Regions from separate parts of the Hydrogenovibrio sp. genome, predicted to be linked through region 1. Evidence: riboswitches for the same ligand, from Rfam matches in the RefSeq annotation. Region 1 holds a riboswitch; the other holds the start of a gene.
What was found. Region 1 has a riboswitch for thiamine pyrophosphate ahead of thiC (phosphomethylpyrimidine synthase ThiC). Riboswitches for the same ligand answer to the same signal wherever they lie in the genome.
Positions count from the first base shown of each region.

Region 2: linked by a shared signal. The riboswitch ahead of AC0KH7_RS10970 (TonB-dependent receptor) and the one ahead of thiC (phosphomethylpyrimidine synthase ThiC) in region 1 are both predicted to bind thiamine pyrophosphate.

Region 1 is NZ_OZ223196.1:78,904-83,506, forward strand. Features, by position in the region: gene AC0KH7_RS00350 (FAD-dependent oxidoreductase) at 1-962, opposite strand, end outside; gene thiC (phosphomethylpyrimidine synthase ThiC) at 976-2,865, opposite strand; TPP riboswitch at 3,103-3,233, opposite strand; gene AC0KH7_RS00360 (CopD family protein) at 3,397-3,861, shown strand; gene AC0KH7_RS00365 (gamma carbonic anhydrase family protein) at 4,060-4,602, shown strand.
Region 2 is NZ_OZ223196.1:2,322,667-2,327,269, forward strand. Features, by position in the region: gene mgtE (magnesium transporter) at 1-125, opposite strand, end outside; gene rimK (30S ribosomal protein S6--L-glutamate ligase) at 444-1,349, shown strand; gene AC0KH7_RS10965 (succinylglutamate desuccinylase/aspartoacylase family protein) at 1,377-2,444, shown strand; TPP riboswitch at 2,589-2,692, shown strand; gene AC0KH7_RS10970 (TonB-dependent receptor) at 2,763-4,603, shown strand, end outside.

The DNA of each region.
Region 1 (4,603 bases):
ATCGACGGCAGGTTATCGTCCAATGCCGGGCGGCAGTTGGTCAGGCTGTTGACGATGCGTGCTTCGCCGAAACCGGGGTGCAAACTGTAGGCCGCCGACAGCAGTTCCAGACTGGAACGTACCGACATGGGGCTCATGTCCTCGCTTTCGATTTCGGTGGCGCCGATGACGTAACGGTGCGGCGTATCGGCGGACGGGCGCGGTACGATGTAAATGCGGTAACGCGGGTGCATTAAGCGCACCGGTCGGGTCAGTTTGACATCGGGAGCATCCAACCAGAAGACTTCGCCGCGTACGCCGCGCAAGTCGGTGACCTCTTTTTTTGCACCGAGCCCGCGGGTGTCGAATGCCCAATCGAATGTGAAGGGGTTCGAATCGACGTGAATGCATCCGTCTTTCAGACCGGTGACTTCGGCGTGGGTGTGCCAAATGACCTCCGGGTGTTCACGCAGGTAGCTTCGGCTTCGATCCATAAAGCGTTGGGCATTGACCTGACCTTCGCTCGGCAGGAAAAAGCCACGCGAATGATGGCTTAAATCCGGTTCCAGTTGCTGAAGGGCATTTGGGTCCAGCGCTTGAATCGACTCGGCGGCGTCGGGCGATTTGGCTTTGGCGCGCAATTGCGCCATAAACCGTTCCAGTTCCGCCATGTCCGCCGGGTGAGCGGTGATGACGCTGCCGGCCTGTTGCAGGGCGTCGGGAATGCCGAGTTGTTCGAGCAGGCCTGGCCAAATTTGGATGGAACGCTGTCCGAGATCGAAAATATCCGATTCGGCGGTTTCCAGTTCGGCAAATGGCGCCAGCATGCCCGCGGCGACCCGTGCAGCCGCGTTTTCGGATTCGTCGGAATCCTTTTCGAACAAGGTCACGCGATGCCCTTGCGCCAACAGTTTCAGCGCCAGCACCCGGCCGACGAGGCCGGCCCCGGCAATGCCGAGGTGTTGCTTAGTGACGTGTTTCATGGCAGCCTCCGGCTTAGCTGGACAAAGTGATGTCTTCGACGTTCACATAGACTTCGCTGCCGTTTTCCTTGAAGGTCTGCGACATTTCCGCCATGCCTTGTTCCACCGCTTTCTGGTGAGATAGGCCTTGTTGTTCGGCGTAGTCTCGCACTTCCTGCGAAATTTTCATCGAGCAGAATTTCGGCCCGCACATGGAGCAGAAATGCGCCACTTTGGCGGAATCACGCGGCAGGGTTTCGTCGTGGAAGGCGCGTGCCTTTTCCGGGTCGAGGCCGAGGTTGAACTGGTCTTCCCAGCGGAATTCGAAACGGGCTTTGGAAAGGGCGTCATCTCGCGCTCGCGCGCCGGGGTGCCCCTTGGCGACATCGGCGGCGTGGGCGGCCAGTTTATAAGTGATGAGGCCTTCCTTGACGTCGTCACGATTCGGCAAGCCCAGATGTTCTTTCGGGGTGACGTAACACAGCATGGCGGTGCCGAACCAGCCGATCATGGCGGCGCCGATGCCGGAGGTGATGTGGTCGTAACCGGGTGCAATGTCTGTGGTCAAAGGGCCAAGCGTGTAGAAAGGCGCTTCGTGGCAATATTCCAATTGCTTGTCCATGTTTTCCTTAATCATGTGCATCGGTACGTGGCCTGGGCCTTCGATAATGACTTGGACATCGTGCTTCCAGGCGATTTTCGTCAATTCGCCGAGGGTTTCGAGTTCCGCCAGTTGCGCTTCGTCGTTGGCATCCGCCAGCGAGCCGGGGCGCAAGCCGTCACCCAGTGAGAAGGAAACGTCGTACTGCTTCATGATTTCGCAGATGTCTTCGAAATGGGTGTAAAGGAAGCTTTCCTGGTGGTGTGCGATACACCATTTCGCCATAATCGAACCGCCGCGGGAAACGATGCCGGTGACGCGTTTGGTAGTCATCGGTACGTAACGCAGCAAGACACCGGCGTGGATGGTGAAGTAGTCCACACCTTGCTCGGCCTGCTCGATGAGGGTGTCGCGGAAAATTTCCCAGGTCAGGTCTTCGGCGACGCCGTTGACCTTTTCCAGTGCCTGATAAATCGGTACCGTGCCGATGGGCACCGGTGAATTACGCAGAATCCAATCGCGGGTGGTGTGGATGTTTTTGCCGGTGGACAGGTCCATAACGGTATCGGCGCCCCAGCGGGTGGACCAGACCATTTTTTCGACTTCTTCGGCAATCGACGAGGTGGTGGCGGAGTTGCCGATATTAGCGTTGACCTTCACCAGAAAGTTGCGGCCGATAATCATCGGTTCGGATTCCGGGTGGTTGATGTTGCATGGAATGACGGCGCGTCCGGCGGCGACTTCGTCGCGTACAAATTCCGGTGTGATGTCTTCCGGCAGATTGGCACCGAAATGTTCGCCTTTCAAGCGGTGTTCGCGCTCGGCGTCGTTGAGGTAACGACGGGTGAGTTCACGGCGCTGATTTTCGCGGATGGCGATGAACTCCATTTCCGGCGTGATAATGCCTTGGCGGGCATAATGCAGTTGGGTCACGTTTTGTCCGGCTTTGGCGCGCAACGGTTGGCGCATCAGGCTGGAAGCACCGGCAATGGCGGTTTCCATTTGGCTGCGGTTGCTGTAACCGTTGTCTTTCGGATCGATAATGCGGCCGTCATAGGCTTCGGTGTCCTGACGGGCTTCAATCCAAGGTTTGCGGATGGCAGGAATGCCTTGGGCGACGTCAATCTCGATGGCCGGGTCGGTATAAGGGCCGGAGGTATCGTAAACGGTGACGGTTTCACCGTTGGTAAGTTGAATGGCGCGCATTGGCACACGGATGTCCGGATGGATATCGCCGGGGGTATAGGTTTTTTGGGAGGCCGGTAACGGCTCTCGGGTCAGAATGTCATTGGACGCCGGCAGGGCGTGTTTAAATGCAGTCATGTTTTCCTCGCTTTTGTTGCGTTCAAAGGGGGAAAAACACAGCGTAATCAGGCGTGAAACCGCAACGGCTAAGCCGTTTCAGTGAACACGATTCAACAAGATGTTTTGCTCGGAGTAAGGTCGGAAATTTGGAATCGGCAGGTCGGACGATTGCTTCGGCGACACGGGTGCGATTCGGACAGTCCGACGCAGGTTCCAAAGCAATCAAAGGGGCACGTTCGCCAAGGGCGTTCGTTCCCAAAGAAATCTTCTCTTCCCTACGCTGGCTTTAACCAGATCAAGTTCAACGGGCCCGACAGCCGGGAGGGGCGAATTGCCCTTTCCGCTTAGTCGTCTCAGCACTTAGGTGTGCACCCCGAGAGATGAAACGCCATTGTATCAGAAGCGAATGTAAAAACGAGTTAAATTAAAAACACTTAAAAAATAGCTTTTTTATCATAGAGTTAAACTTTATTGCACAAATTCGGGGGGTGTGGATAATGGGGGAAGATTAGAAAGTCACTCATTATAAAAAGAGTTCAGGAAAGGGATATGGATACGATTATTGCGACGTCATTGCACACGGTGGCAGCGGTTTTATGGGTAGGCGGTATTTTCTTGGCTTATCGGGTGCTGCGCCCGGCGGCGATGACGTTGGAACCGCCACAGCGTTTGACGCTGTGGGCCGATGTGTTCGGTCGCTTTTTCCCTTGGGTGTGGGGCTTTATCGTCTTGCTGGTGATTTCCGGTTATTGGGATTGGGTGACGCGCTTCGGCGATTTGAACGTCGTACCGCTCTACTTGCATGCCATGCAATGGGTGGGTTGGCTGATGATCGGTTTGTTCGCTTGGCTGTACTTCGGCCCTTTCAAAACGTTTCGAAATTATGTGCAGGCGGGGCAGTTTGCCGAAGCTGGGCAGGTGATGAACGGTAAAATGCGTCCGGTGATTGCCATCAATCTGTCGTTGGGCGTGTTGGAAGCGGTAATCGGTGCTTCCGGGCCTTATTGGGGGTAAGCGCCGGCGTTAAGGGCGTTAAAGGAAAATGCCCAGGCCTGGGCGTTTTTGATATCGTTATGATTTTATTAGGACTTTGTAATACGCTTGATAACCGGATAAAAAAATTCTTAAAACAAGCGATTTTAAAAGGGCTGAAAACCCGTTATAGTGTTAAATCATTCAGATTAATTGCGTAGCTTTGGAGTCGAAAGATTTATGTCGATTCGTCGTTATCAGAATCATACCCCCAGCCTTGACGAAAGTGCCTGGGTGGACCCGTCTGCCGTGGTGATTGGCCAGTGTTCTTTGGCCGAGGACGTTGGCATCTGGCCGAATGCCACTTTGCGTGGCGACGTGAATGCCATTGAAATTGGGCCTCGCAGCAATATTCAAGACGGCACCGTTTGCCATACCACACATGATTCGCCCATCACCAAAGGGTCGCGCTGCATTGTCGGCGCTGATGTGACGGTGGGGCACAATGCGGTCTTGCATGGCTGTATCATCGAGGACGAATGCCTGATCGGTATGGGCGCGGTGGTGCTGGATAATGCGGTGGTGCAGAAGCATGTGTTGGTGGGGGCCAACAGTTTGGTGCCGGCCGGTAAAGTGCTGGAGTCCGGCCACTTGTATGTCGGCTCGCCGGTGAAAAAGTTGCGCCCTTTAACCGATGACGAAAAAGCGTTTTTCAAATACTCCGCGGAACATTATGTGAAATTGAAAAACGATTTCCAACAGGCGGGTTGTGACGAACTCTGAA
Region 2 (4,603 bases), 2.2 Mb from region 1:
ATTTCAATATCACTCTGCTCATCAAAGAACTCACAGACTTTGTCCTGATCGCCTTCGCTTAACAAGGCTTGAAGTTCGAGCAATTTTTCGTCGGAATTTGAAGGTTTTTCGTCGCTGGCCGTCATGAGGTCATTTTCTTTATGCAAGTATATTGAAACAAGGTTATCGGTTTTAACAACGCTGGGTGCGCGCCGCTCTCTTTATACCTTAAAAGCCCCCGAAACTAAAGCCGTAATCATCAATTATTGATTCATATCCGCCTCATTCAAAGCGTAAAAAAAGAGTATGAATTGCATCCTATTTGGCATAGAATCCATTTAGAAGGTGTCTTCCAGTTCACACTCAAAAACTCGCTATCGAATTCGGGCTTAAACGACCAATGCCGAGTTCGAACGCCCTTAAAACACGTCCATTGCAACACCGTACGACGGAAAGGTTTGCTTATGAAAATTGCCATTCTATCGCGCAACGCTAAACTCTACTCCACCCGCCGCTTAATTGAAGCCGCTGAAGAGCAAGGTCACGAAGTGCGTGTCATCGACGCTTTGCGATGCTATATGAATATTTCATCAAACCACCCGCAAGTCCATTACAAAGGCGAGATACTGGAAGGGTTTGACGCCATTATTCCCCGCATCGGGGCCTCCGTGACCTTTTACGGTACCGCGGTTTTACGCCAATTTGAAATGATGGGCGTTTACCCGTTAAACGAATCGGTAGCCATTTCCCGTTCGCGCGACAAACTGCGCAGTTTGCAACTGTTGTCGCGCCGTGGTGTTGGCCTGCCGGTCACGGGTTTTGCCCATTCGCCGGACGACGTCAATGACCTGTTGCAAACCGTTGGTGGTGCGCCGGTGGTCATCAAACTGCTCGAAGGTACCCAAGGGGTCGGCGTGGTGCTGGCCGATACCCACTCCGCCGCCGAGTCGGTCATTCAGGCCTTTAACGGCTTGAAAGCCAACATCCTGGTCCAGGAATTCATCAAAGAAGCGCGCGGCGCGGATTTACGCTGTTTCGTCATCGGCGGAAAAGTCGTCGCCGCCATGAAACGCCAGGCCAAAGACGGCGAGTTCCGTTCTAACTTGCATCAGGGGGGCAGCGCTTCGTTGGTACGCATCACCCCCGAAGAGCGCGCCACTGCGGTACGCGCGGCGAAAATCATGGGACTGAATGTCTGCGGCGTGGATTTATTGCGTTCCAACCACGGCCCGGTCGTGATGGAAGTCAATTCCTCGCCGGGCATCGAAGGCATTGAAACCGCTACGAATAAAAATGTTGCCGGGCAGATCATTGAATTCATCGAAAAAAATGCCAAACCGCACCATACCAAAACACGTGGCAAAGGCTAAACCCGCCGTCACCTTTGGGAAAACACCATGAAAAAACCGACCAATCATGCCATTACCATCGGGACAGAAACCATCCATCCCGGCGAGCGAAAAACCGTCGATTTACAAGTGGGCAAGCTCTATACCCACGGCGAACTGAATATGCCGGTACAGGTGATTAATGGAAAACGTAAAGGGCCAACCTTATTTATCAGTGCCGCCATTCACGGCGACGAACTCAATGGTGTGGAAATCATCCGCCGTTTGATGAAAGTCAAAGCGCTGCAACGCCTGAAAGGCACACTCATTGCCGTGCCCATCGTTAACCTCTACGGTTTCATCAACCAAAGTCGTTATCTACCGGACCGTCGCGATCTCAACCGGAGTTTTCCCGGCTCGTCAAAGGGGTCTTTAGCCGGGCGAATGGCCCACCTTTTTTTAAATGAAATCGTCGGCCAATGCTCGCACGGCATTGATCTCCATACCGGGGCCATCAACCGCACCAATTTGCCGCAGATTCGCGCAAATCTCGAAGACAACGAAACCTTGGCCATGGCCGAAGCCTTCGGAGCCCCACTGATGATGAACGCCAACCTGCGCGCGGGTTCCCTGCGGGCCTCTGCCGTGAAAAAGAACATCCCCATCCTACTGTATGAAGCGGGCGAAGCTCTTCGGTTTGACGAATTCGCCATTCGCGCCGGTGTCAAAGGCGTGCTGAACGTCATGAAACATCTGGGCATGATCGCCCCCAGCCGCACCCCGAAGAAACCGTCTAAAAGCCCGGTCATCGCCCGTTCCAGTTATTGGGTTCGCGCACCGCACAGCGGCATTTTCCGAGCCTTGGCCAACGACGGCGACCGAGTTCAGAAAGATCAAACCCTGCTCGGCGTCATTTCCGATCCTTTCGGCGAAGCCGAGTTCGAAGTTTACGCCAATGCCAGTGGCATCGTCATCGGCCAGATGGTCATGCCTTTAGTCAATGAAGGTGAAGCGCTTTTCCACATTGCGCAATTCGCGCGTACCGACATCGCCGAAGAACGGGTCGAGTCGTTTTCGGAAGAAATTTACGGCGACGAACGCCTGCCTTACGACTCCGACGATATTCCGTCGATTTAAACGAGTAACGTAACGGTTTCCAGGTTTCGGCCAGGCCTGGCCGAAATTCATGTCATATCAACAATTCAAATCCGAACGCTTTTGCTTTATAATCGCTCCTCACGTTTTTTAGAGAGGCGCTACCGTACGAACCAGCGTCTCTGAATTTATGCCGAGGGGTGGTCGAAAGGCCTGAGATCCTGCTGAAAGGGAACCCTTATAACCTGATCCAGTTAATACTGGCGTAGGAACAGGCTGCAACACTCGATCTTAGCCCCATCCCTGGCGAATGTCCGAATTGCATACCTGTCCTTTTTGGTGAACTGAAAAGGAAGCAACATGCACCTGAAATCCATTTTATCCGCCGTGATTCCGGCGTCATTCTTATCATTCGGTTTATGGCACTCGACACCGTCTCTGGCCGAGGAAACCACCAGCGACACCAAAACGGTCAAACTCAAGCCCGTCAAAATTGAAGCCGATTTTCGTGAAGCGAACATTCAACAAAGCACCTCCAGTGTCACCGTCGTCACCCCGGTTGAGATACAGGAACGCGATGCCCAAAACATTGAAGATGTGATTGGTTTAATGCCTAACGTCAACGCGGCGAGCGGCGGTGCAACGGCGCATTATTATCAGATTCGCGGCATCGGTGAGAGAGGCCAGTTTTCCACGCCACTGAATCCTTCTGTCGGTGTACTGGTCGATGACTTTGATTACAGCCGTATCGGCGCGGCCGCAACAATGTTTGACGTCAATCAAGTGGAAGTGTTGCGCGGCCCGCAAGGCACGCGTTTTGGTTCCGGAGCCTTGGCGGGCGTGATTCAAGTGCAAACCAATGAAGCGTCTCTCGAACCATCGGCCCGAGTCGAGGCCACGGTCGGTTCACACAATACCTATGCCGGTGGCGTGATGTTGAACGGCCCAATCGTCAAAGACAGATTGGCAGGCCGCTTGGCAATTTATCAATACAATTCCGACGGCTATATTGAAAACACCCACCTAGATAAAAAGAACACTCAAAAGCAAGATGAACTGACCGCGCGAGCCAATTTAAAATGGTATGCATCCGATGATCTGACGATTGATTTAAAGCTACTACACCTCAACTTAGACGATGGCTACGATGCTTTCAGTTTTACCAATGACAACAAAACCATCAGCGACCAACCGGGACAGGACAGCCTGAAATCCGATGGCATTGCCTTAAAAGCGGATTATGCGATGACCGATTCGGTCGATATGGTGGCCATTTTGACGCAAACCGACAGCACCAGCAAATACGGTTATGACGACGATTGGACCTATGTCGGCTTTGACCCTAACGGTTACTCCGCCTTTGATTTTTACAAACGTGATCGCAAAAACCAGTCATTGGAATTGCGCTTTATGTCCTCCGAAACCGGACGCATCTTCAATGGCACAACGGATTGGGTCGGGGGCATTTATTACCTGAAGCAAGACGAAAAACTTCACCGCACCTATCCGTATGTGACGGATCCGAGCGGCAAAGAATCCAGCGATTATAAAACCAATAATCTCGCGGCCTACGGTCAATTGGACTACCATCTGACAGCGAAAGCCACCTTGATTGCCGGATTGCGTATCGAACAATTTCAGGCCGATTATGACAACTCCTATGGTTTTTCCGACTCGACGGACGAAGTCTTATACGGCGGGAAATTAGGCGCGAGCTACCAGGTCACCCCAGAACACTTGACCTTTGTCACCTTATCCAGAGGCTATAAATCGGGCGGCGTGAACGACGATGCCAGCTTGCCGAAAGATAAAATCCCTTTTGATGCCGAATACTTATGGAACCTGGAAGCCGGTTTGAATTCTTCGATGCTGAATAACCGTTTGAATACGCGTTTGAACGTTTTCTACGGGTTACGTAAAGACCAACAAGTGAACAGTTCAACCCAGCAGGTCAACTCTCCGGCATTTACGATTTACATGGATAATGCCGCCGAAAGCACCTACTACGGTCTGGAAGGACAAGCGGATTGGTTGGCATTGGATCAGTTGCGATTGCTTGGAACCTTAGGGCTATTGCAAACCGAGTTTACCGATTACACCTACGTTGACCCGAATAATCCCGCCGACGACATCAATATGAACGGGCGAGCTCTGGCCCATGCCCCGGGTTACACTTTCAGCTTCGGCGGGGAAATCTACCT